4 regions of the Streptomyces gobiensis genome follow, and region 4 is predicted to be linked to each of the others. Evidence: riboswitches for the same ligand, from Rfam matches in the RefSeq annotation. Region 4 holds a riboswitch; each other region holds the start of a gene.

Region 1 (7,234 bases), 3.3 Mb from region 4:
CGGGGTCGGCGAGCGCGTCGGCGAGCGCTCGCCGGAAGTCGTCCGGGGAGGCCGCAGCGGTCAGGTCGATGGGAGGCCGGGGACGCAGCCCATGGGCGAGGCAGGCGTCGTAGGTGAGCAGGCAGAGCGATTCCGCGTTGCCCAGGGTGGCCACCCTGGGCCCGGTCGGCAGCGGCTGGAAGGCGAGCAGCACTCCGGCGTCGACCAGCTCGGTGACGGTGTCGACCAGCAGCACACCCGCCTGCCGCAGCAGCGCCGCGACCGTGGCGTCCGGGGTGCGGCTGACCGGAACCGCGTGGCCGGGCGGCGGTGCGCTGGCACTGTGCCGGGCACCCTTGACGACGACGATCGGCTTACGGACGGCCGTACGCCCGACCAGCCGGGTGAACTTGCGGGGGTTGCCGAGGGACTCCAGATACATCAGGGCGACATCGGTATCGGAGTCGTCGTCCCAGTACTGCAGGACGTCGTTGCCGGAGACATCGGCGCGGTTGCCCGCGGAGACGAAGGAGGAGAGCCCGGCGCCGCGCTGGTGCAGCCCGGCGAGCAGGGCGATGCCGATCGCGCCGGACTGGGTGAAGAGGCCGATACGGCCACGGGCGGGGGTTTCCGGGGCGAGGGTCGCGTTGAGCCGGACGGCGGGAGAGGTGTTGATCAGGCCGAAGGCGTTCGGGCCGATGATCCGCATCCCGTAGGAACGGGCCTTGCGGACCAGCTCGCGCTGCTCGGCACGGTCGAAGTCGGCGGAGAGTACGACCAGGCCCTGGACGCCGTGCTCACCGCACTCGGTGACGATGGCGTCCACCTGGCCGACGGGGACGGCGACGACCGCGAGATCGACGGGCTCGGGGATGGCGCTCACCTGGCGGTGCGCGGGAATGCCGGGGACGCCCCCGAGCTCGCTCTGCCCGTGGGGCAACCGGTTGTTGACGGCGTATATACGGCCCGTAAAGCCGGTGGCCCGCAGCGAGTCGAGCACGGTGCGACCGGCCCCACCGGAGCGTCGGCCGGCGCCGATGACGGCGATGGAGCCGGGGGCCAGCAGCCGCTGCACCGAGCGGGCCTCGGCGCGCTGCTCCCGGGCGCGCATCACGGCAAGGGACTCGGCGGTCGGCTCAAGGTCGAAGGTGAGGTGGACGGAGCCGTCCTCGAAGCTGCGCTTCTGGGAGTAACCGGCGTCCGTGAACACCTTGATCATCTTGTTGTTGGCGGGCAGCACTTCGGCGGTGAAGCGTCGCACCCCGCGCTCGCGGGCGCAGGCGGCGATGTGTTCCAGGAGAGCGGAGGCGACGCCGCGGCCCTGGTGAGCGTCCTGGACCAGGAAGGCCACCTCGGCCCCGTCGGCGGGGGCGGAGGCGGGACGCCCGGTCTCGTCGACGCGGTCGTAGCGGACGGTTCCGATGAACTCACCGCCGACGGTCGCGGCGAGCCCGACCCGGTCGACGTAGTCGTGCTGGGTGAAGTGCCGGACGTCGCGGTCGGAGAGCCGGGGGTAGGGGGCGAAGAAGCGGTAGTACTTGGACTCGTCCGAGACCTGCTCATAGAAGCTGACCAGGCGACCCGCGTCCTCGGGGGTGATCGGCCGGATCAGGGCCGTACCACCGTCGCGCAGCACCACATCGGCTTCCCAGTGAGTGGGGTAGGCGCGCTCCGTGGGCGTCTGCATGGGGCCAGCGTAAGGCCAGTTGCACCGGCTCGCGGACATCCGTGCGAAGGGGCAGTCTGAGGGGGCACCGTGCCGGGACGGGAGCACTCTCCCTGCCATGCGAAACTGGTCTAGACAACCGTTCCGACTTGAAGGGCAACACCATGGCTGAGCGCCGCGTCAACGTCGGCTGGGCCGAGGGCCTGCACGCCCGTCCCGCCTCGATCTTCGTCCGCGCCGCGACCGCCGCGGGCGTCCCCGTCACCATCGCCAAGGCTGACGGCACCCCGGTCAACGCCGCGTCGATGCTCGCCGTTCTGGGCCTGGGCGCCGAGGGTGGCGAGGAGATCGTGCTCACCTCCGACGCAGACGACGCCGAGGTGGCGCTGGACCGACTGGCCAAGCTGGTCGAGGAGGGCCTTGAGGAGCTTCCCGAGACCGTCTGAGAAGCCGGGCCCAAAAAGGCGGTGGAGCACCCCGCTCCACCGCTTTTACATGTTCTACGGGAATTTCCGGGCAGCAGTAATTACCCCCGGGAATTCCAGCTCCATTTGTATACAGACTTTGTTAAACGCGGCCGCGCGCGGTGTTTACAGTAGGTTTCAAACTCCTCACCACGACCGGCCGCTGCTGCCGACGGGCCGCGATGGAACGCTCCACATGCGCGGCCGCAAGCGAGCGGGCCCGCTCGGCATCCCCGCGGGCGACCGCGTCAACAATCGCGCCATACTCCCGCCAGACCGTGGTGGCCTGTACCGGCGGCTCGACCGCGTACATCCACGCGATCTTCCGGCGCAGCTGGGTGAGCAGCGCGGCCAGGCTGGCACTGCCGGAGGCCTGGGCCAGCGTCTCGTGGAACCAGTCCCCCAGCGACCGCAGGTCCGACAACTGCCCCCGCTCGGCCCGCTGCTGCCCCAGCCGTACCAGCCCCCGCAGCACCTTCAGATGCGCCTCGGTGCGACGCTGGGCGGCCCGTGCGGTGCCCAGCGGCTCCAGCAGGGCGCGGATGTCCAGCAGGTCGGCGGCCTCCTGCTCGGTCGGCTCGGCGACACAGGCGCCGGCATGCCGCCTGGTGGTCACAAAGCCCTCGGACTCCAGGGTGCGCAGGGCCTCGCGCACCGGCACCCGGGAGACGCCGTAGCGCTGGGCCAGCAGCTCCTCGGTGAGCCGGGCGCCGGGCGGAAAGGCGCCAGAGACGATGTCATCGCGAACCGCTGTGCATACCGTGTGCGCGGAAATGCGCATGGTCGGACCTCCGGCGTAATCCCCACGTTTTCGAGATGTCGCAGACCCGAACTGTATTCCAACCGCCAGTTATTTCCGACGCCCGGCCCGAATCAGGCGGAAAAAGAGCGGCGGGATGGGCGTGAAACGACGAAGACCCCGGCTGAAAGCAGGGGTCTTCGTCGCTCTGTGCGATGCGTCACAGCGGCGCACGGTGGCCGTCAGACGCTGACGCCCTTGGACCGCAGGTAGGAGACCGGGTTGACGTCCGAGCCGTAGTTCGGGGTCATCCGGGCCTCGAAGTGCAGGTGGGGGCCGGTGGAGTTGCCGGTCGAGCCGACGCGGCCTATCTGCTGGCCGGACTTCACCTGCTGTCCGACCCTGACACCCATGGAGGACAGGTGGCCGTACTGGGTGTGGGTGCCGTCGCTGTGACGGATGACGATGTTGTTACCGTACGCGCCGCCCCAGCCCGCTACGGCCACGGTGCCGCCGCCGACGGAGCGGACGGGGGTGCCCGCAGCGGCGGCGAAGTCGATGCCGCTGTGCTTGCCGGAGGACCACAGGGCACCGCCCGCCCGGTACGGGGTGGTGACCTTGGAGCCCTTGACGGGTGAAACGAAGGCGTTGGGGTTGGCACGCTTGGCGGCCCGGGAGGCCTTGGCCTGCTGCGCCGCCCGCTCCTTCTTGGCCTGCTCAGCGGCCTTCTTCTTGGCCGCCGCCTTCTTCTTGGCCTCGGCGGCTTCCTTCTTGGCCTTCTTGGCCTTCTTGGCCGCCGCAGCCTTGGCGTCGGCGGCGCTCTGCTGAGCCTTGGCCTGGGCGCTGATCTGTTCGGCGATCGAGTCGCCGATCATCAGGGCCTGGCTGAATCCGCTCACCTGCTTGGCCTTGGTGCCGCCCGCGGCGGAGGCGGGAGCTGCGAGAGAACCGATCAGACCGGCGGTCAGGGCGGCAACGCTGAAGATCTTGGCGCCGGTGCGGACGGCGCGTCCCGGTCGGTGATCCGCCCCGGTGGCATGGGTGAACGCCATGGCAGGCGTGCTCCTTTCCTTCCTTCACGCCTACCGGGTTAGCTGACGGGTTCGGAGCAGGAAGGTCTCCTACGAGCACACGGCTCGATTCACCCCAAGGACTACTGGTGGGTCCCCGGCTCCCTCACGGGGACTCGGCGTTCACTGGACGTCGGCCGCGGATGCGGTCACTTCTAACGAACAGCGACACCGAAGCTAAACCGGACATCTGCGAAGTACCAAGAGGATCTAGCCTCTTTGTCAGACATCCCACACCGTCACCCCTCATATCACCTGCCAAATCGGACATAAGGCCGGACATAAGAGAAGCCCTCGGATATCAGTCCTGACATCCGAGGGCTTTTGGGTCCGCGCCGGGCGGCACTGGCCGCCCGGTCGGCGATTACTGGCCTGTGACGACGGTCACTTGACCGATCCCCAGCTCACCCACCGGCCCGGCGATCTGCTCGGCGTCGCCGACCAGAACGGTGACCAGCCGGTCCACCGGGAAGGCGTTGACGGCCGCCGCGGTGGCCTCGACCGTGCCGGTCTCCGCGAGCCGGGCGTACAGCTGCGCCTGGAAGTCATCCGGAAGGAACTGTTCCACCTGGTCCGCGAGCGTCCCGGCGACGGCCGCTGCCGTCTCGTACCTCAGCGGGGCGACCCCCACCAGGTTCTGCACGGCGACATCGCGCTCCTCATCGGTCAGGCCCTCAGCGGCGAGGGTGCGCAGCACCTGCCAGAGGTCGGCCAGCGCGGGGCCGGTGACATCGGTGGCCACCGAGCCGCTGATGGCGAGCATCGCCGCGCCGACAGCCCCGCCCGGGGCAGAAGAGGGCGCGGAGCGCAGCACCTGCCCGAAGGCGCGCACCCCGTAGGTGTACCCCTTCTCCTCGCGCAGCACCCGGTCGAGGCGGGAGGTGAGGGTGCCGCCCAGACAGTACGTGCCGAGCACCTGGGCGGGCCACACCCGGTCATGCCGGTCAGCGCCGATCCGGCCGATGAGCAGCTGGGTCTGCACCGCTCCCGGCCGGTCCACGATGACCACCCGGCCGGTGTCATCGGCGGTGATCGGCGGCATGGGGCGCGGCTCGGCGGCGGCGCCGGTCCAGGCACCGAGGGTGTCGGCGAGCGCCGTGTCCAGGTCGACGCCGGTGAAGTCACCCACGATGACCACGGTGGCCGTGGCGGGCCGTACATGCGCCTCGTAGAAGGCCCGTACGGCACCGGCGTCAATGCGCTCGACGGTCTTCTCGGTGCCCTGCCGGGGGCGGGACATCCGGGATTCGGCCGGGAACAGCTCCTTGGACAGCGCCATGGAGGCGCGGCGGGCCGGGTTGGCCAGCTCATGCGGGATCTCATCCAGCCGGTTGCGCACCAGCCGGTCGACCTCGCTGTCCGGGAAGGCCGGGGCGCGCAGCGCGTCGGCGAGCAGCCCGAGCGCCTTGGCCAGCCGGGAGGCCGGGACCTCCAGGGACACCCGGACCCCGGGGTGGTCGGCGTGTGCGTCCAGGGTGGCGCCGCAGCGCTCCAGCTCCGCGGCGAACTCCTCGGCGCTGTGCTTGTCGGTGCCCTCGGACAGCGCCCGCGCCATGATGGTGGCGACGCCGTCGAGACCCTCGGGCTCGGCGTCCAGGGGGGCGATCAGGTTGACCTCGACCGCGACGACCTGCTGGCCTGGACGGTGACAGCGCAGCACCGTCAGACCGTTGGGCAGGGTGCCGCGGTCGGGCGCGGGGAATTTCCAGGGCTTGGGCTGTCCGCCGACCGGCTGCGGATGGAGCTCCATCGTGGGGGTGGTGGGGGTGGGGTTACTCACTGCTCGGCCCCTTCGAGGTTGTCGGCTGTGTGGTCGGCGGCGTAAACGACGTCGGGCTCGGTCGGTTCGTAGACCAGCACCGCACGGTTGTCGGGGCGGAGCCGGGCGGCGGCCACGGCCCGTACCTCCTCCGGGGTGACCTCCAGCACCCGCTGCACCGCGCTCAACGCGAGCTGCGGATCACCGAACAGCACGGCGAACCGGCACAGTTCATCGGCGCGGCCGCTGACCGTCGCCAGCCGGTCCAGCCACTCACGCTCCAGCTGGGCCTGGGCACGCTCCATCTCCTCGGGGCTGGGGCCCTCAGTGGCGAAGCGGGCCAGCTCCTCGTCGACGGCGGCCTCGATGTCCGCGATCTCCGCGTCGCCGGAGGTCTTCACATCCAGCCACCCCAGCGAGGGCGCGCCCGCCAGCCGCAGCAGACCGAAGCCCGCGGTGACGGCGAGCTGGTCCCGGCGGACCAGCCGGTTGTAGAGCCGGGAGGACTCACCCCCGCCCAGCGCGGTCAACGCGAGATCAGCGGCATCGGCCTCCCGGGTGCCGTCATGCGGCAGCCGGTACGCCGCCATCAGCGCCCGGGCCGGTACATCCTCCTCGACGACCTCACGCAGCTGCTCCCCCATGATGTCGGGGAGCGTGCCGTCGCGCGGCGGCTGCTTGCCGTCGTGGCCGGGAATGGAGCCGAAGTACTTCTCGATCCAGGCGAGCGTCCGCTCCGGGTCGATATCGCCAACGACCGACAGCACGGCGTTGTTCGGCGCGTAGTAGGTACGGAAGAATTCCCGCGCGTCCTCCAGCGAGGCGGCGTCCAGGTCGGCCATCGAGCCGATCGGGGTGTGGTGGTAGGGGTGGCCCGCCGGGTAGGCCATGGCGGTCAGCTTCTCGAACGCGGTGCCATAGGGCACATTGTCGTACCGCTGCCGCCGCTCGTTCTTGACCACATCGCGCTGGTTCTCCATGGACTCGTCGTCCAGAGCGGCCAGCAGCGAGCCCATCCGGTCCGCCTCCAGCCACAGCGCGAGCTCAAGCTGGTGGGCGGGCATAGTCTCGAAGTAGTTGGTGCGCTCAAAGCTGGTGGTGCCGTTCAGCGAGCCACCCGCGCCCTGCACCAGCTCAAAGTGTCCATTGCCCTTGACCTGCGCCGAACCCTGGAACATAAGGTGCTCAAAAAGGTGAGCGAGACCGGTACGGTCCTTGACTTCATGGCGGGAGCCGACGTCGTACCAGAGGCAGACCGCGGCTACCGGTGTCTGATGATCCTCGGAAAGCACTACGCGCAGGCCGTTGGCCAGCCAATGCTCGGTCGCTGTCAGCCCTCCTGTGGGGGGCGGGGGCGTGGCCGTGTGACCCATGGGCGAGGAGTCCCTTCCGTCGTTGAGCAGAGCAGTCCTGCCACTGTATGCAAGCGCGGAGACCTGGCGCGAAGTTCCCGTACGGTTCCCCCTGACCCCGGGTCGGACGCCCGGCTGTCAGCGGCTGGGTCCACAATGGTCGGCATCAGACGCAGCAGCCCCACGTCCGCAGAACGCAGTAACC
Region 2 (7,234 bases), 4.0 Mb from region 4:
CCTGCTTATAGCGGGCAGCGGCGCGTTTGGCGATCAGGCCCTCCCAGCGCTTCTGGCACGCTTCCTTCAGGTATTCCTCTCCTTTCTCATTGCGGTGCGGGAGATACCGCAGTGGGTCCTCGAAGGAAAAGGCTCTGCGCAGCAGCCGTTTCCGGTCGCGGAGGGCCAGTGCTGTGGTGTCGTACCCGTCAAGGTGCACAAGATCCAGCAGATAGTAGAAAACCTCAATCCCCGTTGCCCGGGCCCGTACCGGGTTGGTGATCTGCATCCGCCCCTGCAGGCGTGCGAAGCTTGTACGGCGGCCCTCGAAGGCCACGATCTCGCCGTCGGCGATGAAGTCGTCCGTGTCAAGGGAGCCAAGAGCCTCGACCACCTCCGGGTAGGTGGCGCTGAGTTCATTCCGGTTACGGGACACCAGCCGGACCGTGCCGCCCTTGCGGAAGGCCAGGGCCCGCTGTCCGTCGAGCTTACGTTCGTAAATCCAGCCCGGGTCTGAGAAGTACACATCGGTGAGTGTGGCGAGTATCGGGGAGATCCAGCGGGGCTGCTCCTGTGGCCGTAGCCGCTCGCTCGCCTCGGCGCCGAGAATATCGAGGGCGCTCATAGGTCTTACTCCTCAGAGAAGTCGTCTTCCTGTGTGCTCACGGGATTCCTCCGGCGGTCCGCCTCCTCGTCATCCACCTTGATCAGCAGCCACCGCCCGTCTGATCCACGGCCGATCCGCTGGAGCACATATCCGCCGGTCAGCTTCTCGCCGTTGAGCCAGACCTTCACATGGCCATCCTCGATCTGCCGTGCGACCGGCACCGGCTTCCCGCTCTCCTCCACCAGATTCCGGTACGTTCCGGTATCCCACACCAGCACCGTTCCGGCTCCGTACTCTCCCTCGGGGATCACGCCCTCGAAGTCCGCGTAGTCGAGCGGGTGGTCTTCGGTCGGCTGCGCCAGCCGCTTCTCCTGTGGGTCAGTCGAAGGCCCCTTCGGTACCGCCCACGACTTGAGGACGCCATCGGTTTCGAGCCGGAAGTCATAGTGCAGGGTGGAGGCACTGTGCTTTTGGATCACGAAACGCGGCTCGCCCCGCGACGCCCGCTGCTCGGCCTTGGGCTCGCCGGACCTGCGGACGTTCCGCTTGCGCTCATAGTCCTGCAGCGAGCTCACCCGAGCTCCTCTCCCTGTGCGGCATGTGCGGTGAGCGTGGTCCCGCCCGCCCCCAGCATGACCGCGCCGTACCGACGCGGCACCTGCCGACACCTCCGCGTTCACACCTCAGACCAGCGTCCACCCCCACATGGCCGCATGGCTCACGGATATCGCCTGGCCGCTCAGGGGGTCGGGATGCCGCCGGGGCGGGCGGGCCGCCCGAATGTGACGGGGACGCCGGGCGAGTACAGCACGCTCACGGGCTCTCCGACGGGCTGCGGCAGCCCTGCCGCCGGGATGAGGTTCCCGCCGCACTCAAGCAGCTCGGCTCGGTGCAGCGGCCATCGCGGGTGAGTGTTGGGCAGGTAGGCGGACCGTCCGAAGAACGCGTTGTGCATGCCCCAGCGGGCGGTGAGGAAGTGTTCCAGCTCGGTAGGGTCCTGCACACGCTCGACGACGCGTATCGCGAGCCGGCTGTGTGTGCCACGTGGCCCGGGCCAGCGCCGTGCGCTGGTATAGGTGATGGTGTCGCCGTGATGGTGAATGGCCATCCGGGACCACAGGTACGGCAGCCGGAAGACCGCCCGTGCGCAGGCCACCGGGATCAGGCGTGAGGCATCGAGTGAGCGGAAGACCACGCCGCGCCGTCCGTGCGCGTCCACCGAATAGAGCCGGACATTGGTCTCGGGGAAGGTCCCCAGCCAGGGCATGCCAGGGAGGCGGAACCAGCCGACCCGGTGCATCTGGAAGGCGACCAGGCCCACGTAGGTCACGCCGTCGAGCGTGTCCGGACGGACCCCTGGCGGCAGCAGGGGCGTCACCTGCGACGGGTCGACCGGCCAGTGGAGGAAGGCCAGGTCGAGCCAGGACTGGGTGAGCAGGGGGCTGGCCGTGCCGTGGGGCGGGTCGGGGGTGATGGCCTCCGGCGCGAGGGGGGTGAGAGACACGCCTTCCAGCATCGCAGGTCCCCCGGGCGGCGGGATCGCCAGCCAGATCCTTCTCATGACCCGGAGGTCACCGGGAGCCGCGGAGCTCGTAGGTGCGGCGTTCCGTACCCCACTCCCCGGCCGGAGGGCGCAGACCGGCGTCCATCGCCCTGATCGCCGGTCGGCCGATGTGCGCGAACACCAGACGCCGTACGCCGTGGCGTACGGCCGCCTCGGCGGTCTGCTGGACGCTCGCATGGCCGCCCACACCCCCGCGGAAGCGGATCGGGCGGTCCCAGCCCGCGGCGTCGGCGAACATCAGGTCGGCGTCGGCGGCCCAGTCCGGGAACTCCCAGAACTCCGGCGCCCACACCGCCACCGCGTCACCCGCCCGGATGCGGTAGCCGCACGTCGGATGGGAGGTGTGCGCGACCGGGCACGGCTCGACCCGCAGGTCACCGCTCTCGTACCCGGCCATGGCCGGTTCCGTGTCGTGCTCCCCGGCCAGGCGACGCAGGGCCGTACGCAGCTCGCTGTGCTCATCGGTCACCAGCCAGGCGTCCAGCCGTCCCCCGGGAACCGCGCCGGGGCCGCCGTCGAAGGCGACACGGCGCCCGCCGTGCCGGAGCAGGAGACCCGCCGGGGCGAAACGGGGCGAGTTCATCGCCCCCATGCCGAGGAGGGTGAGCCGTACGAGGCTCATGAACCGTCCGGCTGGCACCCCGGGCACCAGACGGTGCTGCGCCCGCCCATACGCTCACGGTGCAGCGCCCCGCCGCAGCGCGGGCAGACGGGGTCGGTGTCGTCCCGGTGGCCGGTGAGCCAGGATTTGCGCGGAGGGACGCATCCGGTGGGCACCGCCGAGCGCAGGGTGCGGCGCATCTCGGTGTGCAGCCGTCGGCACTCGTCGTCGGTGAGGTCATTGGCCCGGCGGCCGGGATGCAGCCGGGCGCGCCACAGGATCTCGTCGGCGAGCAGATTGCCCAGCCCGGCCAGCACGGACTGGTCGGTCAGAGCCGACTTGATACGGCTGCGCCGCCCGGACAGCAGCTCAGCGAACTCGGCGCGGCCCACCGCCATCGCGTCAGGGCCCTGCCGGTCCAGCACCCGCGCGACATCGGCGTCGGCGTCCTCGGCGAGCCAGATGCCCCGCAGCTTGCGCTGATCGCGGTAGCGCAGGTGATGATGGCCGACGGTGAAGACGACGCGGTCGTGCGGGTCGGGCGGGTCCGTCTCGCGGCAGCAGACCAGCTCCCCGGTCATGCCGAAGTGCAGCAGCACGGTGGGCCCGTCGGTACGGGCGAGCAGCCACTTTCCATGCCGTTCCGGCTCGGTGAACCGGCGGCCTTCCACATCGCGCTTCAGCCGCCGGGCGCTCACTCCGTGCAGGACCCCCGTGTCGTTCACCTGCACCCGCTTGATCCGTTCGCCCTGTGCGCAGGAGGCGAGCACCTCCCGGAAACCCTCGACATCGGGCAGCTCAGGCATGCCATCACCCCGCCGGTCTTCGTATGTGTCCCCCGCGATGGGCCACACCTCCACGGTCGCACCGCGGATGGATCACCACCAGGCGACTACGACCAGATGGCGATGGGCAGGCCGCTCGCTGTGAGCTCGGGCGGGTCGGGCAGGCGCTCGGCCACCTGCCGGGCGACCCGGTGGGCGCTCCAGGCGGCCGCCGCCGCGTCCAATACGTCGTCGGGCGGCACGCGCCCGGCGTCGCCGAGGTCATCGGGCAGGACTACGCCGTGGGCCCGCAGCAGCCGGCGGCGGGTCAGCTGCCCGTTCCAGCTCTTCTTGGTCCCGGCCACGGGGAGGCCACCAGCCATCGTGGCAAACGAGATCTCCGGGTGCACCTCGTGCAGCCGCTCGTCCCCCGAGTCCCGGCGGTGATTGGCCTCGCGCAGCTTCTTGACCAGTCCCCACGTCTGGCGGCTCAGTCCCGAGCCGATGACCGTCCGGCAGCGCTGGTTGGCGGCGGTGTAGTCGTCTTCCTCCCACACCTGCCGTGGCGGCACCGGGAAGACCCGCGCCCGGTGCCGTCCCAGACGCGCGGCCGCCAGCCGGTCGGCCTGCCGCCACCGGGAGTCCAGCAGCCCGAGCGGAATATCGATCCCCACGGTCACGGCCTGCGGCACCTGCTCCAGCAGCCCGTCCAGGGAGGGCGCCGCGTGCGCTGCGGCGAACCGCCCATCGTGCAGCACCACGCCGACCCAGCCCGTCGGGCAGGCGTCGACCCCCACCACCTCCGTACGAGCACGGCTCACCGGCGGAGACCCTCCAACAAGGTCACGCTGGCGAGCAGCGTCAGCTACGCCGGTCATGCGACGACCGTAGCTCAGCCTCCGCCGACGACCTCCGCTGGCGATGAGTGTGGGGCACTTCGGCACTGGAGCCCGGAATGTCCATGTCTGGCGGTTCAGTCCAGAGTCGACGGCCCGGCGGACACCCGAAAAGGTTCTTTCGGTGCCCGAAAAGGGCAATCCGCCACGGATGCCAGGTAAGTGAACCAAAACTTCTTCCACCTGACGGGAAATCAGCGGGCATGGTGGTTGGAATAGGGTGATATGGGGATTCCTTCAAGGTGAGTATGGCGGGCGTCACACCCCCAGGCTCCGGTGTAATTGCACCGGAGATCCATTCTTTATCGCGTCATCAAGTCTCGTACCCCGCCTGCCTTTTAAGTAAGCACACCGGCTTCGCCCTCTCACGCTCAGAAAAGGATCCACCGCATACGGTGGTGAAATTGCCCCGCCCAGTGCGGGAACGGGAATAGTGCGTCTCCCGGACTCTTGTCTCCGCTACGTTGTTACGTTTAGCGTTCCTCCCGCCACCGCATCTCATGCGGAGGTCCTACCGCCGGGAACGCCGAATCCTGCCGCCCGGCCGGGGGAAACACATCACTCAAGGGCGGCAGGAGCGGGGGAACCAGGTAAGTGCCGTGCCGCGTACCTATAGCGGCCCGGCTTGGGGTGAAGCCACGCCTCATCGTGCTCCGGCGCGCTGAGAAATGGCCGGGCATCTCCTGTCCGAATCCGACAGCTCACCTCGTAGGCGTAGGAGAGGACACACCTATGTCTCGCGGTCGTCATCGCCGTCAGCGCAAGCCCCTGATTTCCCGTCATGTCTCCCGCGTTTCTCTCGCCCTGACCGCCGGTGGTGCGGGTATAGCCCTTCCGCTGGCCACGGCGGGCAGCGCGAGTGCCGCCCCCGTCTCCGTCTGGGACAAGGTCGCCGAGTGCCAAAGCGACGGCAACTGGTCCAGCAACACCGGTAATGGTTCTTACGGTGGGCTGGAATTCCTGCAGTCCAGCTGGGAAATGGTGGGCGGTACCGAGTACGCTCCGCGCGCTGACCAGGCCACCAAGGACCAGCAGATCGCCGCTGCCGAGAAGCTGCTCGCCGCCCAGGGCCCGGACGCCTGGCCGGTCTGCGGTCCCGGCGCCGGCCTTGCCCAGAACAGCGGCGCCCCCGACATCAGCCCTGACGCCGAAGCAGAGCCCGGGCAGGAGTCCGGTGACGCGGACCGCTATACCGTCGCCAGCGGCGACACCCTGTACGGCATCGCCACCGCCCATGACATCGAGGGCGGCTGGTCGACGGTCTACGAGGCCAACCGGGAAACCGTCGGTGACGACCCGGACCTGATCTTCCCGGGCCAGCAGCTCACCCTCGCCGAGGGCCAGGCCAAGAGCGAGGAGCGCGGCAGCCGCACCGCCGAGCGGGCCGCGCCCAAGGCCTACCCGAACAACTTGGACGGCTGGATCCACGAAGCCCTCGACATCATGAAGGCCAAGGGCATTCCCGGCACGTATCAGGGCATCCACCGCAACATCATCCGGGAGTCCAGCGGCAACCCGAACGCCATCAACAACTGGGACATCAACGCCCGCAACGGAGTGCCCTCCATCGGCCTGCTCCAGGTCATCAAGCCGACCTTCGACGCCTACCACGTCGAGGGCACCAAGCACAGCCAGTGGGACCCGGTCGCCAACATCGTCGCCGCCTGCAACTACGCGGCCGACCGCTACGGCTCGATCGACAACGTCAACGGTCCGTACTGAGCCGCTGCGTGCCGCGCCCCTGGGTGAGAGGGAGGCCGTTCGGACAGCAGTCCTCCTTCTCCTCCAGGGGTCACCGGTGCTTTGCCGGTTTCTTCTCCCGGGTGCCCTCAATGGTCACGCCGCCGCCGAAGGCGACATGGTCCTTGATCCGGCGGGCCAGCGGGCTGGGGTGCGGGTAGTACCAGGCGGCGTCGGGGCTCACGTCCCCCGCGACCCGCAGGGTGTAGTAACGGGCCTTCCCCTTCCATATGCACAGCGATGTGGTGGGGCTGTCGGTGAAGTACTCGCGGTTCAGCGACTCGGGCGGGAAGTAGTGGTTGCCCTCCACCACCCTGGTCCGAGGGGTCTCGGCGACGACCACGCCGTTCCAGATGGCGCGCATCATGGTGCGTTCACTCCTGTTGGTTCTGTTGGTTCCGCTGGATCTGCTGGTATCGGCCCGATGGTGCGAACCCGGCGGGTGCTGCCAGGCGGCTGGCGAACCGGCGCAGCCGGACGGATGCCAGTGAGGCGGGGGCACGCTGGGGGCCGTTGCGCAGGGAAGTCTTGATCAGGCGCAGCGATTCGGCGTCGCCGCTGCAGCTCCAGCAGCGGCCCAGATGGGCGGCCACCCGGGCACGGTGGACGCCGGTGAGCTCACCGTCCACGTACGCCGCGACATCGCCGCGCAGCCGCAGATGGCGGATCTTCTCCCGGCACGCGGCCCAGGAGCGCAGCTGCGGAGTGACCGACCTTGTCATATAGCGGAAACCCGTACAGCGGTGCGGAGCATTCCAGGGAATGCCTCGCCGGGCTCCCGGGTTTCCGTTGCGTGGAAGAAACAGTGGCGGGTCCGCCCCCGAACCCCGACCTGGATCGGCAACGCGCTTTCGCCCAGTATGTCCTGCCCGAGGTGGAGGTGCTGTTGCGCGTGGCGATGACGCTGACCGCCCAGCCCGCCGACGCCGAGGACCTGGTGCAGGACACCCTGCTGCGGGCCTACAAGGCGGTCGACCGGTTCGACGGCCGGCATCCGCGCGCCTGGTTGCTGACGATCATGCGGCGGGCCGAGGTCAACCGGCACCGCCGCCGTCGGCCCCACCTCCTGGACGACCCCGACGC
Region 3 (7,234 bases), 1.8 Mb from region 4:
CAAGCTGGCGCGGGCCGGTGTGTCCGGCACGGTGCCGATGGTGCCGGTACGGGTGCGCGGCGTGGGGGTGGGGCTGTCCGGGCACATCAGCCGGGTGGGATATGTGTCGGCCTCGCCCTGGCTGCTGCTGGGGCGGGAATCGGCGCTGGTGGTGACCTGGCTGGAGGAGGCGCAGCTGGCGGCGGTGGATCGTACGGAGCTGCCGTTCAAGCGGGCTTTTCTGCCTGCGGATGAGTTCCCTGTGACGGTGCCGGGGGACGGCGCGGATATAGCGGGGGCGTCGTTTATAGGGGCGTATGTGTACGTCAATCGGCGGGGAGTGCTCGGGTATCCGGATGGGTCGCTGCGGGCGGGGGGTGAGCAGCGGTCGGTGCTGGCCGGGCTGTTGCGGCAGTCGGTGCGGCTGCGGGAATTGTTCGGGGCGACGCCGGAGTCGTGGGTGAGGAGAGCGCGGGAGGATCCGGAGCTTGCAGGAAAAGGGACGGCGGTATTCCGGGATGAGGGGTGGGTGGTGGAACAGCCGGAATTCGCCCCGTATGTGCTTTAGGGGGGTGACCAGTAAAGTAATTCTCTGTGTATAGAGCCGATGCACAGAGTGAGCGAGACCCGTTGCTGATTCTGTCGAACCGGATCAGCGAGATCCTGTCGGACACCTGGCTGTCAGGCCTGCTGGGGGCCACGGTGGCGCAGTCTCCGCGGAAGATCTGGCTTGTCGAGCCCGGTGATGTGGTGGTGACGCCGCTGCCCGTACCGCCCGCGTTCAAGGCGTACGCGTGCGAGCTTATTGAGGTGGACCCGGACGCGGTGACGGTGCTGACCGTGCCGTCCGGCACGAAGGTTCCGCTGGCCGAGGCCGTCCGGCGGGACGGGGTCATGGGCCGGCTGCGCGAGATCGCCGAGGGCCGGCCGGAGATGCGGATTCTGCCGTACCAGCTGGACCGGTCAATTGCTGAGCTGGCCGCCACGCTTGGGCTTCCGCTGCACCATTACGGGTCGGCGGGGGTGGGGAACGAGGCGCTGGACGCGGTCTACCGGCTCAACGCCAAAAGCGGCTTCCGGGAGGCGGCGGAGCGGCTGGCTTTCCCGGTCCCGGATGGCAGGGTCTGCCGCGATGCGGCGGAGCTGCGGGCGGCCGTCTCGGAGATGTCGGCGTATCCCCAGCTGATCGTCAAACCGGCCCGTTCGTCGAATGGGTATGGCATCACGCGTCTGCCGCAGGCCAGTCCGGCGGAGATTGAGGAGCGGATCTCCGCGTATCTGCGGACGGCGGGTGATCTGCCGGGCGGGTGGGTCGTCGAGGAGTACATCGACGCGGCACTGGATGTGAGTGTGCAGGTGCTGGCGGAGCCCGGCGGGGCCCGGGTGCTGTACCACGGGATGATGCGCAATACCGAAGACGCCTATCGCGGGTACTGCTCTCCGCTGCCGGAGACGCCGGAGACGGCAGGCGAGGGGACTGACCGTTTGCTGTGGATGGGTGAACGGTTCGGTCACTACCTGGCCGAACATGGCTACTACGGGCACTGCTCGGTCGACGCCAGACTCACCGGGGACGGCCGTGTGTACGCCATTGAGAGCAATGTCCGCCGTACCGGCACCACCACTTTTGACGTGCTGGTTCACCGCTTGGTCCCGGATGCCCGTGTGGGTGGTGGGGCTGGTGCGCCGGGGCCCGTATGGGTCGCCGACTGCCGGCCGGGCGGCATGCCACGGGACTTCGGCCAGGCCGTGGCGCGGTTGCGCACGGGCGGCCTGGCGTTCGACCGGAAGCACGCGGAAGGTGCGGTCCTGCTCAACAGCGCCCTGGTGCCGGAGGGCAGGTGGTCGTATCTGGTCATCGGGGACAGCCATGAGCGGGTGCTGGAGCTGGAACGGGCGGTGCACGCGGAGTTGGGGCTGCGGTAGTCGCATCGGGCGGGCCCACGAAAGGCCGGCGGCCCTGGTGTCGGGGGGTGGTCCACCAGGGCCGCCGGGGCAGGCGTCGCCGTCCCGTCCCCTCCTGGTGCGGGACGGCGACGGGGTACAGGGGTACGGGGGATGAGGGGCGGCGGGCTAGACGTTGAGACCCTTGCCGCGTAGCCAGGCGAGGGGGTCGACGGGGTCGCCGCCGCCGGGGCGGACCTCCAGGTGGAGGTGCGGGCCGGAGGAGTTGCCGGTGGAGCCGACTCGGCCGATGGTGTCGCCGGTGGTGACCTTGCCGCTGGTCTTGATCATGGAGGAGAGGTGGGCGTACCAGATTTCGGTGCCGTCATCGAGCTCCAGGACAATGCGGTAGCCGTACGAACCGGCCCAGCCCGCTTCCTTGATGGTGCCGGTGTGCACCGCCTTGACCGGTGTGCCGCTGGAGGCGGTGAAGTCCTGGCCGGTGTGGTTGGCGCTCCACATGGAACCGGAGGAACCGTAGCCGGGCCCAAGTCCCTGGTAGGAGCTGAGCGGGAGGGTGAAGCTGGCGGCGAGCTTGCGCAGCCGCTCCTCCTCCGCCTTGCGCTTACGCTCCTCCTCGGCCTTCCGCCGCCGCTCGGCCTCCGCCTTGCGCTCCGCCTCGGCCACCTTGGCCGCCTCGGCGGCGGCCGCTTCCGCGGCCTTGGCGGCGGCCTCCGAGGCGGCGGCCTCCAGCGCCTGCTGGTCGGCGGCGGCCTGCTGCTGGTCGGCCTGCTGAAGTATCCGGGCCCGGAGTGCCTCGCCCGCGTCGGTCTGGCCCGCGGCGGTGTCCGCGCCGCTCAGCCCGGCCTGGGTGAGGGGGGCGGCGGCCACGGTCGTATCGGCCGCGTTGCCGTCGCTGCCACCGGACACAAGGTCGCCGACGCCGGGGAGATCGGCCATGTCGGGCAGTACGTCCGGCATGGAGACGGGCGCCTTGGGCTTGTCCTGCGCGGTGGCCATGCCGCCCGCGCCGATGGCCGCGACCATGCCGACACCGAGGACCGCGCCGCTGCGTCCCATGCCGCCGCGCTGCTTGCCTACGCGATGGCGGCCACGTACGGGGCGTATGGAGTCTTCGGTGGGATTCCACTCGTCCCAGGAATCACCGGCGGACGGGCCATAGGCAGCGTACTCACCGGACTCACCGGGTTCGCCGAACTCGCGGGGCTCATGGAGTTCGTTGTATGGAGCCTCGGGGGCAGGCCTGCTTGACGCCACGGGGGCGCTCTCCTTTCCTTCCTTCTCGCCTACCGGGTTAGCTGACGGGTTCGGAGCAGGAAGGTCTCCTACCGGCAACTTCCAGGGGAAGCTGCCCGATTCACCCCAAGGTGGTGGTTCCCCGGTTCCTTTGGTGCAGTTGTTGTGCCTGATAGTGCACTGTCAGGATTCGGCCAAGGCGCACGGTGCCGCCTCTTGCGACGGCAGTGACGACCGCGCTGCGTTATCGAACGTTAATAGACCCGGACGCTGGATTCCAAGTCCTCCTGGGAATAAGTAGCCACCGCCACCACGACTTTCCTCGCTCGGCCGGACAGAGTCGGGCATAACCACGAGTAAAATAAATCCAAGTCTTCCGCTTCTTAGCCAAGTTGTTATGCGGAGGGATTCGACTCAATCACGCTGGGTGATAGCAGTTGTGAGTCCGATGCGGTCCCGTCCATTCAGGGTGGGCACCAACTGACGGCTGCACGTCCGGCTGAAGGCGACGTAATGGGCCGTCACGGGGCGTGCCCTGGTGCGTTGCAGGGCACACCAGACCATGGCGCCATATGCCTTATGTGACCGCTCATCGTCATGTTGTGCGAGGGTTACGTTGCTCGGGAGGGTGCTTTCCCCGGTCCCTGCCCCAGCTACCGCTGGGGGTGCCCCCAGGAGGTGCCCCCACGCCCTGCGGAACGACTGCCCACAACGAACGACTGCCCACAACGGCTATGGGCGGTTGGCTACTGCTAGTAGGGCCATGTCGTCGGTGGGTTCGCCGGCTGTGTGTCTGGCCACGTCGGCGAGTAGCGCGTCCAGCAGGCCGTCCGGGTCGCGCTGGGCCCAGCCGCCTGTGGAGGCGCGGCGGGCCGGTTCGTAGAAGGCGCCGCTGGCGTTGCGGGCCTCGGTGAGGCCGTCCGTGTAGAGGAGCAGGGTCGCGCCGGGCGGGAAGGCGGTCTCATCGGTGCCGACCGGGACGGGCCGGTCGGCGTTCAGGTCTCCCAGGCCCAGCGGCAGCGCGGGCGTGGACGGCTCCAGGGTCCGTACGGTGCCGTCGGTGCCGTCGGTGCCGTCTGCGCCGTCGGCATACAGCAGCAGCGGCGGCGGATGGCCCCGGTTCACCAGCCGTAGCCGGTCGTTGTCGGCCACCTCCGCCAGTACGGCCGTGATGAAACCCTCGACGTACTCCACGCCCTCCCTGCGCTGCCGCTCCCGGAGCAGCGCGTGGTCCAGCCGGGCGGCGACCTGCTCCAGCGAGGTCTCCTGCTCGGCGGCCTCCCGGAAGGTGCCGATGGCCAGGGCCACCGCCCCGACCGCGCCCAGGCCCTTGCCGCGTACATCGCCGACGAGCAGCCGGACGCCGTGCGGGGTCTTTTCGACCGCGTAGAGATCGCCGCCGATCAGCGCATCGGCGTGGGCCGCCTCATAGCGGGCGGCGATCTCCAGTGCGCCTATCCGGGCCGGGGGTGTCGGCAGCACGGCCAGCTGGGCGGCCTCGGCGACGCCGCGGGCGGAGGCGAGCCGTTTCTCGGCCTCCCGCACGACGTGGTTGATGAAGAGGGCCAGGGCGGACAGCGAGGCCACGGTGGCGACCTTCATCAGTTCATCGGTCGTGACCACACGGTCATTGAGGGGAAGCAGCACGCCCAGGGTGAGCGTCGCGGCCAGACCGGCCAGCGCGGTGGCGCGGGCGGAGAACAGCGGGGCGACGACCAGTGGGGCAGCGGCGAAGAGTGCCGAGAAGGCGACGTGCGCGGGGGTGGCCAGGTGGACGATGACCCCGAATACGATCAGCAGGGCGGGCAGCAGCAAAAGGACCCGGTTACCCGCCAACGCCTCCGGCCGCCCTCGCCTGCCCATGGTCTCAATCTCCCGGCCATGCCCGCCCCGGGCGAGCCGACGACAGCCATCCGGGTGGACACGGCCGGGGGCTCACGCCTGAGGGAAGCTGAGCCGTGGCCCCGCTCCGTGGGGTTCAGTGCTCGTGAAGCTGCCTGGGCTCGGCGGGCGGACGCGACGCGTGCGGGCGTCCCGCCGCCGCCAGGAGCAGTTCTGCCTCTGCCTGGATGGTCGGGGGCGGTACGACCAGCAGGTCGCAACAGCCGCCACCGTGTGAGAGCAGGCAGATGGTATGGCGGCTCTCGGCGCGGTCGGAGAGAAAGATGCGGATCGTCCGGCCGGCGAGCTGTATCGATCTGTGACCAGGGCGCCACATGTCGGCGTGCACCGTGACGCGGGTGATGTCGTCCCAGCGGGGCGCCAAGGCCCTCAGCAAAGGGAGCAGCTCACGGTGCAGACCGCGGGTGCGGGGCCACCAAGCGCCGTCGACACAGTGCGGCCCGAGGACTTCCGGCGCCAGCGATACCCGGGCCGGCGGCGGAGGCACGGCATGCGAGGCACGGCCTCTCACGGTCCTGGGCATTCTGTGAACGCGGTGACTGGAGCTGCCGGGAAGCACAGGGCGTGTGCGCAGTGCATGATGTCCTCAGATCTGGAGTGAGCGGTATGCCCGCAGGGAGCAGTGGATCAGTGGGCGCGGGACCTCGGCGCCCCGGAAGCGGCTGGCGCGCCGCGAGGAGAGCCGAAATGGGCGGCTAGGGGCGGGACACCTGGCGTCATCGCTCATGGAGAACGGCATCGGCGCGGCAGCCGGTGCTCGGAATACTCTCGGTTTTTCTAGCCTACTCCCTACTCCGGCAACGGGCGGAACGGACCACGGCCCGGTGCCGGGTTCTCCGTGCCGCTTCGGGCTGTCACTATGCGAAGGCGGGGCGTTCCCGGTGGCGGCATAGGAGAAGCGTATGGCGGAGATGTACCTACGGCGGCTGACTCGGTGGCAGGCCGAGACACAGCGAGAGGCCATTGCGGATATGCACGTCGAGGCGTACGACGGCGTACCGGGCGAGGAGTTTGGTGACCGGCAGAAGTTCCTGCGACGGTTCGCGGGTCACGTCAAGCGCTCCGGGTTCGAGATGTCGGTCGCGGGCCCCACGCCCTTGGCCGGTTGCGCCTACGGGTTCCGGGCTGACCGCAAGGGCACCTGGTGGCAGGGTTTCTCCGGCACGCTCCCCTCAGAGGTGGAAGAACTCACCGCTTCGGGGCAGGTCTTCGTCATGGCCGAGGTGATGGTCATGCCTCCCCATCGGCGCCGCCAGGTCGCCACCCGCCTTGAGGACCACCTTCTGACCCGCTGCGGCGCCGCCTTGGCCGTCGCGTGCGTCGCCCCGGCCAACAGCCGGGCCCAGGCCGCATATCAGGCATGGGCCTGGACGAAGTTCGGACAACTCCGTCCGTCCCCGGGAACATCACTTCTCGACGTGTGGGTCCGACGCCTCATACACTGACCACTCCGGTCTGTAAGCAGGAGAAACGGCGAAGACGGCTCCTGGCAGCACCTCCGATCACGCTTCGGGATCTGCGCCGCTCGACCATCACCCTCACCCTCCGGACACGCCTGGCTGGCTGGACAGCCAGCGGCCACCCACGCGCTGGACATGATCGCTACGGACCACTGGTTCGACAGCCCACCGCTCTGGAATGACCTGCGCTGCGCCCCCGGGCTCAGCTTCGGAGAACGGTTCGCGCACCATGTCCCACCGATCCCGGGCGCTTGCCAAGGTCAGGACAGCGAAAACCGCCGGTCAGAGAAGTCTGACCGGCGGATTCCACGGTAGGCCGTGTGGGACTCGAACCCACAACCAACGGATTAAAAAAGTCCCGATGAGTCCGTGCCGGACGGTGACGCATGATCCGGCACAGTCCTTCCGGTCCAGGCCAGGGCGGGTGCGCGCCATTTCGCGTACCGACTGGTGACGTCTCGTACAAAGGCGTCCGGGCTCACACCGGGCTCACCTACGTGACGACCCCTCACATTGTCGCTGCGGGCTCACTCCCCACGTCCCTCGCCGCGAACCGGGTTAATGCCGAAGGCGCGCAGCAGATCCGAGGCTGCGTCGACCGCGTCGCCCAGGTTCGTGTTCGGGCCGACCGATCCGTCGGCGAGCTCCCGCGTTGACGATGTCCCACGGGTCGCGCGTCGCGGCGCCGGAGCGCGACGCAGCGCCAACGGGGCGAGGCCGATGGCATACAAGCCGCTACCGGCCCGCCTCAT
Region 4 (7,234 bases):
CTGACGGCGTCCTGGACGCCCCAGGGGTCGGTCTCGAAGACATAGCCCCGGGTGACCTCCTCGCAGGAGAGCCAGCTGTTCCACGGGGTGGCGCCGCCCGCACAGTTGCGGTTCGTGCCGCTGAGCGTGCGGTAGGCGTCGGTGATGTTCCCGGCGGGGTCGAAGCGGACCGCGCCGACGCCGCCGGTCGAGCCGATCTCGGAGTTGGACACATAGATCCACCCTCCTCCATCGGCGAAGCAGGCGCCGCCGTCCGGGGCGGGGTGCCAGGTGTAGGAGGTGCCGGGCACCGGCCGGCTGGAGCGTGCGATCACCCGGCTGCTGAAGCGCTCGGGCAGCCGGATGCCGTTGCCGTCGGCCGGGTTGAGGGGCCCATAGGGGCTGGGGCCGGGCTGGGCGGGGTCGGCCACGGCGGCGCCGCGCCATAACGAGCCGCCGAAGGCGGCCGCCGATCCGGCTATGACTGCTCCGCGCAGGAAATTTCGACGTTCCACGGTTACCTCACCGGAAGTCGTCTGGCTCCATGGCCGGCCGGCCATGAAGTTGAGCGCTCCGGAAGATAGAACCGCGACCTTTACGGGGCGGCAACAGCCCGTGAACCGGCCGTGCCTGTCAATCGGCACGACCGGTTCACGATGGGGGAACTCGGTGGCGGGACCTGTCAGATGGACACGCCGTGCGAGCGGAGGTAGGCCAGCGGGTCGATGTCCGAGCCGTAGTTGGGGCTGGTGCGGACCTCGAAGTGCAGATGCGGGCCGGTGCTGTTGCCGGTCGAGCCGGACCGGCCGATCTGCTGACCGTTGCTGACGGACTGGCCCGGCCGCACGGACAGCGACGAGAGGTGGGCGTACTGGCTGTAGCGGCCGTCGGCGTGCTTGATGACGACCTCGTTGCCGTACGAGCCGCCCCAGCCCGCGGAGACCACGGTGCCCGAGGTGACCGCCTTGACCGGGGTGCCCGTGGGCACGGCGAAGTCAACGCCGGTGTGATAGCCGCTGGACCAGCTGGAGCCGGTGGCACGGTAGGGCGTGGTCGGCCTGGAGTCGACCGGGGCGGAGTAGCCGGTGGCGTTGCTGGCACCGGTGTCGCTGTCCGACTTCTGGGCCGGAGCCTCGGGCTTCTCCTGCTTCGGCTCGGGCTTCGGCTGCTCGGGCTTCTTCTCCGGCTTCGCCTGCTCCGGCTTGGGCTCCGGTGCCTTGGGCTGCGGTGCCTTCGGCTGCTGCGGCTTGGCCTCGCCCTCGGCGAGGGTGAGCTCCTGGCCGGGGAAGATCAGGTCCGGGTCGCTGCCGACGGTCTCCCGGTTGGCCTCGTAGACGGTCGGCCAGCCGCCCTCGATGCTCCTCGCCGTGGCGATCCCGTACAGGGTGTCACCGCTGACGACGGTGTAGGACTCCTCGGACTTCTGCTCCGGCTCCTGCTTCTGCTGCGGCTTGGGCTGCGGCTGCGGCTTGGCTTCCGGCTGGGCCTTGGCCTTGGCCTGCGGGGCGGACTGCTCCTTGCCCTCCGGGCTGATGTCCGGGGCGCCGCTGTTCTTGCTGAGCCCGGCACGCGGACCGCAGACCGGCCAGGCGTTCGGGCCCTGCATGGCGAGCAGCTTCTCGGCGGTGGCGATCTGCTGGTCCTTGGTGGCCTGGTCAGCGCGCGGGGCGTACTGGGTGCCGGCCGCGGCTGCCCAGCTCGACTGCTGGAACTGCAGGCCGCCATAGAAGCCATTGCCGGTGTTGATGGACCAGTTGCCGTTGCTCTCGCACTCGGCGACCTTGTCCCAGACGGAGACGGGGGCGGCACTCGCGCTGCCCGCCGTGGCCAGCGGAAGGGCTATACCCGCACCACCGGCGGTCAGGGCGAGAGAAACGCGGGAGACATGACGGGATATCAGGGGTTTGCGCTGACGGCGATGACGACCGCGAGACATAGGTGTGTCCTCTCCTACGCCTACGAGGTGAGCTGTCGGATTCGGACAGGAGATGCCCGGCCATTTCTCAGCGCGCCGGAGCACGATGAGGCGTGGCTTCACCCCAAGCCGGGCCGCTATAGGTACGCGGCACGGCACTTACCTGGTTCCCCCGCTCCTGCCGCCCTTGAGTGATGTGTTTTCCCCCGGCCGGGCGGCAGGATTCGGCGTTCCCGGCGGTAGGACCTCCGCATGAGATGCGGTGGCGGAGGAACCGTAGACACAACGATTTCGCCAAGACAAGAAGGGTGGAGATCGGAAGCCTCCGCACAGTTGCCGCACAGCGGATTTTAGCCACCGTATGCGGTGGATCCTGTTCCGAGAGTGAGAAAGCGGATCCTGGGTCTTTACTTAAATCCTGTGCTGAGCAGGGGAATTGACGAAGGAATGGCAAATGATTCGACCGGTGCAATTGCACCGGTCGGCAATTCTGTGAATCCCGTCACCCGCGCTCTGCGTGTGCCGCTGATTTCCTGTCAGAACACGACTGTTCCCCGGGATTGACATCCGTAACGATTGTCCGGTTCATCCTTCGGTGAGCGTTCAGTCGCTGCTCAACCCTGCTTCCCGGAACAGCCGGGGCCATGCGTGACTTCTGTCGGCGCCCAGCGAGCCGGGTGACATCCACCCCCATATCACATCAAGTCGGCCCCCGACTTCGCTCTTTCCCGTAACTGGAACTATGTCCAGAGATGCCCGTATTACACCATCTTCGCAGGCCTGCGATGCACCCGTCCGCTGTTCCCCCAGTTTGGGCACACCATCGCTAAGGGGCGCAGTTGTTCGGGCACACCGTGGTTACAGTGATGGGCCCGGGCTTTCCATCCGGCGCGGGTTCCTCGGTGACGACGACTTGACGCCGTGTCCCGCATGGGCACGTTCGGGCAGCGTCATCGAGCTCGCGTTCGGCGATGGCTTGGACGCGCGCCAGAAGATCTCTCATGTATCGGTCCCGCTTCCATCGGTAACTCTCCTTACATCCGTGCCTGCAGGACTTGATCCTTTCGGTGATGTACTTGGTAACGAACGCAAGACGGCCCGGTAACCCGACTGAGGGGCGTGGGCTAGCCGTGAAGGGCTGCCAGCCGTGCGTCGGCTCGGCCGGGCGCGTAAAGGTGCTCCACCACCATCGCGCCGGCCCCCAGTACCCCAGCCCGGTCGCCGAGAGCGGAGGTGCCCACCTGTAGGTGGGCGGTCGTGCGAGGCATGGCCCGCTGGTAGAGCACCTCCCGCACCCCCGTGAGGAACGGCGTCCCCGCCAGATCACCCGCGATCAGCAGAACCCCCGGGTTGAGCAGCGTGACCACGGTGCCCAGCACCTCCCCCACCCGACGGCCGGCCTGCTGGGCCAGCCGGACCGCCTCGGGCTGACCGACGGCGAGCCGGTCGCGTACATCCGAGCCGGAGGCGGCCGGGACCCCGGCGGCGGTGAGTTCCCGGGCCAGTGCCCGGCCACTGGCGACCGCCGCGAGGCAGCCATGTGAGCCGCACATGCACAGGGCGTCCAGCCGGTCGTGCAGCCGGATATGGCCAATGTCCCCGGCACCGCCGTCAATGCCGCGGTAGATCTCGCCGCCCACCACGACCCCGGCGCCGATTCCGGTGGAGGCCTTCACCAGAAGCAGGGCGGCACAGTCGGGATGCCCGGTGCGCTGCTCGGCGAAGGCCATCAGATTCGCGTCATTGTCGACCAGAACGGGCAGCGGTCCCAGACCGAGCGACCGCCGCATCCCCTCGGGGATCGGATGCCGGTCCCAGCCCGGCATGATCGGCGGCTGGACCACCCGCCCGGAGGCCCAGTCCACCGGGCCGGGTACGGACAGTCCGACACCGCAGACCGTGTCGGGGGCCGTCCCGGAGTCCTTGAGCAGCGTGATGAACCACTGCCCGAGCTGGTCGAGCACCGGGTCGGGGCCGTCCTCGATGAGCAGCTGACCGGTATGCTCGGCCAGCACCGTGCCGCTGAGGTCCAGCACCGCCGCCCGGCCGTGCCGGGTGTCCAGATCGGCGGCGAGCACGACGGCGTGCGAGCCGTCGAACTCCAGCCGCACCGAGGGCCGTCCGCCATTCGGGGTGCCCGCTGGTGCGCTCACGCCCTCCCGGATCCAGCCGGCCCTGAAGAGCTGATCGAGCCGCTGCCCCACGGTGGACCTGGACAGCCCGGTGGCGCGCAGCAGTTCCCCGCGTGTGGTCGCCTGACCGCTGCGGACCAGCCGCAGCAGATGGCCCGCGCTTGCCTGGCTCGCTGTTGTCGGCGACATGCCCCGTACTCCTACCGCTCACGCATCTCACACAACTATCGGCCATCACTCAGAAGTTTCGCTTGTCCATGAGACAACACGGCGCTAGTTTTGCTTGTTAATCAGACGTAACTCTTCGGAGTCCTCCATGGAACATGTGGTTCAGCAGGACGGCTGTCCGCGGGTCCGGTTCACCGAGCGCGGCGCGGTCACCGCCCAGCACGCGCGGCGTGTGCTGAGCCGCAACTGGACGGGCAGCTCAACCGTGCCCTCGCACAGCCTCTACCCGCACCAGTGGAGTTGGGACTCCGCGTTCATCGCCATCGGGCTGCGTCATCTGTCAGCGCTACGTGCTCAGCGGGAGTTGGAGACACTGCTCGCCGCCCAGTGGGGCGACGGACGTATCCCGCATATCGTCTTCAATCCGGCGATACCCCATGAAGCGTACTTTCCCAGCCCGGACTTCTGGCGCTCCACCACCGCGGGCGCCGCCGCCGGTGCCCCCACCCGGACCGAAACCTCCGGAATTGTGCAGCCACCCGTGCACGCGCTCGCCGCATGGCTGGTGCACCGCGCCGATCCCGGTGCCTCCTGGCGGCGCGGTTTTCTCCCCCGGCTCTACCCCCGGCTGGCGGCCTGGCACCGCTATCTCACCGAGCGCCGGGACCTGGGCGGCCATGGCCTGGTGTCGGTCATCCACCCATGGGAGCCCGGGATGGACAACAGTCCCTGCTGGGACGGCCCGTTGGCACGCATCACCCCCGCTGCCGCCCACTCGTTCCGGCGCGCGGACCTCGGCCATGGGGCCGCCATCGACCGGCCCACCGATCTCGACTACGGCCGGTATGTCCGGCTTGCGGCCGACTACCGCGACCGCGGCTACCACGACCATGGCCAGGCGGAAACGGCACACCCCTTCGCCGTTGAGGACCCAGGCGTCAACTCCCTGCTCATCGCCTCGGAGCACGCCCTCGCCGGGATCGCGCTGGCACTCGGCCGCGACCCGGCCGGTCATCTGGACCGGGCGCGGCGGCTCACCGAGGCACTGATACGGCGGATGTGGCACCCCGACATGGGGCAGTTCCTCTGCCATGACGTACGAGCCGGCGCGCCCATCCGGGAACGCGGTGTGGCCGGGCTGCTGCCGCTCATCGTGCCCGGGCTGCCGGGCGACATCGCCGCCGCGCTGCTGCGCACGGCCACCGGCGAGCACTTCGGCCTGGGCGGCTCGGCCCGGCTGGTGCCCAGCTACGATCTGCGCGGCCCCGCCTTCGATCCGCACCGCTACTGGCGCGGGCCCGCCTGGTTCAACGTCAACTGGCTGCTGGAGCGCGGTCTTCGGCAGCACGGACACCTGGAGCGGGCCGACGAACTGCGGTCCGCCGCGCTGACCGCGGCGGCCGCCTCCGGTTTCGCCGAGTACGTCGATCCGTACACCGGGGAGGCGCGCGGCACCCGCGACTTCAGCTGGACGGCCGCGCTCACCCTCGATCTGCTGGCCGAGCCCGAGGGAGGCACCCACCGATGACCACAGCGGAGCACCGGCTTCTCGTCCACAGCGGCACCTTCGCCGCAGTGGGGCCGTCCGGCGATATCACCGGCGCGCGCGGCCTCTCCCCCGACGGGCTCTTTCTGCGCGACGCCCGCCATCTGAGCCGCTGGCAGCTGACGGTCGACGGCACCACCCCCACCGTGCTGGTGCCCGCCTCCGACGGACCGACGGCCTCCGCCGTGCTGACCCCGGCCGGCAGCCGCGCCGAACCACCCGCGCACACCGTCTTCCGCGAACAGTCGGTGACGGCGGGCGCGCTCATCGAGCGGATCCGGCTCACCAGCAATCGCGCCCAGGCCGATATGGCCCGGCTGGCGCTCACCGTGGACGCTGACTTCGCCGACCAGTTCGAGCTGCGCTCCGACCATCGCTGGTATGAGAAACCGGGTGCGGTGCGCACCCGTGAAACCCTCCCCGACGGCGTGGAGTTCGGCTACCGGCGCCGGGAGTGGTACTCCCGCACCGTGGTGACCGCCGACCCGCCGCCGGAGGCGGTGGAGGAGACCGGCAGCGGCGCCCGGCGGCTGGTGTGGGACCTGGAGCTGGCCCCGCACGGCTCCGTGGAGCTGGCCCTGCGGGTCACCGCGTATCCGTATGGCGCCCCGGATCCGGCCACCGCTCCCGAGGACGACCCGGAGGATCTGGCGGACGAACACACCGCGGGCCCGCTCTCGTACGGGCCCGGCGTATGGCCGGAGCTGACCCGCGCCTGTGAACAGGGGCTGGCCGACCTCGCCGGGCTACGGGTCCCGGCCACCGGCCCCGACGGTGAACCGCTGCGGGTGCCCGCCGCCGGGGTGCCGTGGTTTCTGGCGCTGTTCGGCCGTGATGCCCTGATGACCTCGCTCTTCGCCCTGCCCTACCGGCCCTCACTGGCCACCGCCACGCTGCCCGCGCTGGCGGCGACCCAGGCGACCGCCGAAGACGCCAAGGACCCAGCGCGGATCGCCCAGCCCGGCAAGATCGTGCATGAGGTGCGCCATGGTGAGCTGGCACACTTCGGGCAGGTGCCCTTCGGGAGTTACTACGGCTCGGTCGACGGCACCCCGCTCTTTCTGGTGCTGCTGGGCGCGTGCACCGAGCGGACCGGGGACGACAAGCTGGCCCGGCGCCTTGAGCCGCACGCCCGCGCCGCGGTGGAGTGGATGTTCCGGTACGGCGGGCTGGAGGAGCGCGGCTACCTCCACTACCGCGCCCATGAGGGCGGGCTGGCCAACCAGAGCTGGAAGGACTCCCCCGACGCGATCTGCTTCGCCGACGGCGAGCAGGCCAAGGGCGTCATCACCGCCGCGGCGGCGCAGGGCTACGCGTATGACGCGCTACGGCACACCGCGCGGCTGGCCCAAACCGTCTGGGACGACACCAAGTTCGCCACCCGCCTGGAGCAGGCCGCCGAAGAGCTGCGGTCCCGTTTCCTGCGGGACTTCTGGCTCCCGGAGCAGCACTTTCCCGCGCTGGCGCTGGACGGGGATGGCCGCCAGGTCGACG

Evidence for each region. Region 4 has a riboswitch for cyclic di-AMP ahead of test1122_RS06070 (peptidoglycan DD-metalloendopeptidase family protein). Riboswitches for the same ligand answer to the same signal wherever they lie in the genome.
Region 1: it holds a riboswitch for cyclic di-AMP, as region 4 does, so the genes downstream of both, test1122_RS21515 (M23 family metallopeptidase) here and test1122_RS06070 (peptidoglycan DD-metalloendopeptidase family protein) in region 4, are expected to answer to the same signal.
Region 2: it holds a riboswitch for cyclic di-AMP, as region 4 does, so the genes downstream of both, test1122_RS26890 (transglycosylase family protein) here and test1122_RS06070 (peptidoglycan DD-metalloendopeptidase family protein) in region 4, are expected to answer to the same signal.
Region 3: it holds a riboswitch for cyclic di-AMP, as region 4 does, so the genes downstream of both, test1122_RS14315 (M23 family metallopeptidase) here and test1122_RS06070 (peptidoglycan DD-metalloendopeptidase family protein) in region 4, are expected to answer to the same signal.

What each region holds. Positions count from the first base shown of each region.
Region 1 covers NZ_CP086120.1:4,626,803-4,634,036, reverse strand. The annotation lists gene test1122_RS21530 (bifunctional acetate--CoA ligase family protein/GNAT family N-acetyltransferase) at 1-1,666, opposite strand, end outside; gene test1122_RS21525 (HPr family phosphocarrier protein) at 1,810-2,091, shown strand; gene test1122_RS21520 (GntR family transcriptional regulator) at 2,213-2,890, opposite strand; gene test1122_RS21515 (M23 family metallopeptidase) at 3,091-3,900, opposite strand; cyclic di-AMP (ydaO/yuaA leader) riboswitch at 3,913-4,050, opposite strand; gene test1122_RS21510 (M16 family metallopeptidase) at 4,283-5,668, opposite strand; gene test1122_RS21505 (M16 family metallopeptidase) at 5,695-7,050, opposite strand.
Region 2 covers NZ_CP086120.1:5,289,518-5,296,751, forward strand. The annotation lists gene ligD (non-homologous end-joining DNA ligase) at 1-604, opposite strand, end outside; gene test1122_RS24600 (DNA polymerase ligase N-terminal domain-containing protein) at 610-1,161, opposite strand; gene test1122_RS24605 (YqjF family protein) at 1,326-2,102, opposite strand; gene test1122_RS24610 (MBL fold metallo-hydrolase) at 2,158-2,772, opposite strand; gene test1122_RS24615 (Fpg/Nei family DNA glycosylase) at 2,769-3,557, opposite strand; gene test1122_RS24620 (DUF429 domain-containing protein) at 3,644-4,393, opposite strand; cyclic di-AMP (ydaO/yuaA leader) riboswitch at 4,961-5,141, shown strand; gene test1122_RS26890 (transglycosylase family protein) at 5,144-6,133, shown strand; gene test1122_RS24635 (DUF427 domain-containing protein) at 6,204-6,518, opposite strand; gene test1122_RS24640 (anti-sigma factor family protein) at 6,526-6,873, opposite strand; gene test1122_RS24645 (RNA polymerase sigma factor) at 6,957-7,234, shown strand, end outside.
Region 3 covers NZ_CP086120.1:3,071,464-3,078,697, reverse strand. The annotation lists gene test1122_RS14325 (hypothetical protein) at 1-547, shown strand, start outside; gene test1122_RS14320 (preATP grasp domain-containing protein) at 610-1,905, shown strand; gene test1122_RS14315 (M23 family metallopeptidase) at 2,053-3,141, opposite strand; cyclic di-AMP (ydaO/yuaA leader) riboswitch at 3,153-3,287, opposite strand; gene test1122_RS14310 (PP2C family protein-serine/threonine phosphatase) at 3,853-4,983, opposite strand; gene test1122_RS14305 (DUF5994 family protein) at 5,099-5,509, opposite strand; gene test1122_RS14300 (GNAT family N-acetyltransferase) at 5,925-6,467, shown strand.
Region 4 covers NZ_CP086120.1:1,300,375-1,307,608, forward strand. The annotation lists gene test1122_RS06065 (alkaline phosphatase PhoX) at 1-494, opposite strand, end outside; gene test1122_RS06070 (peptidoglycan DD-metalloendopeptidase family protein) at 662-1,915, opposite strand; cyclic di-AMP (ydaO/yuaA leader) riboswitch at 1,918-2,098, opposite strand; gene test1122_RS06075 (ROK family transcriptional regulator) at 3,019-4,215, opposite strand; gene test1122_RS06080 (MGH1-like glycoside hydrolase domain-containing protein) at 4,343-5,722, shown strand; gene test1122_RS06085 (amylo-alpha-1,6-glucosidase) at 5,719-7,234, shown strand, end outside.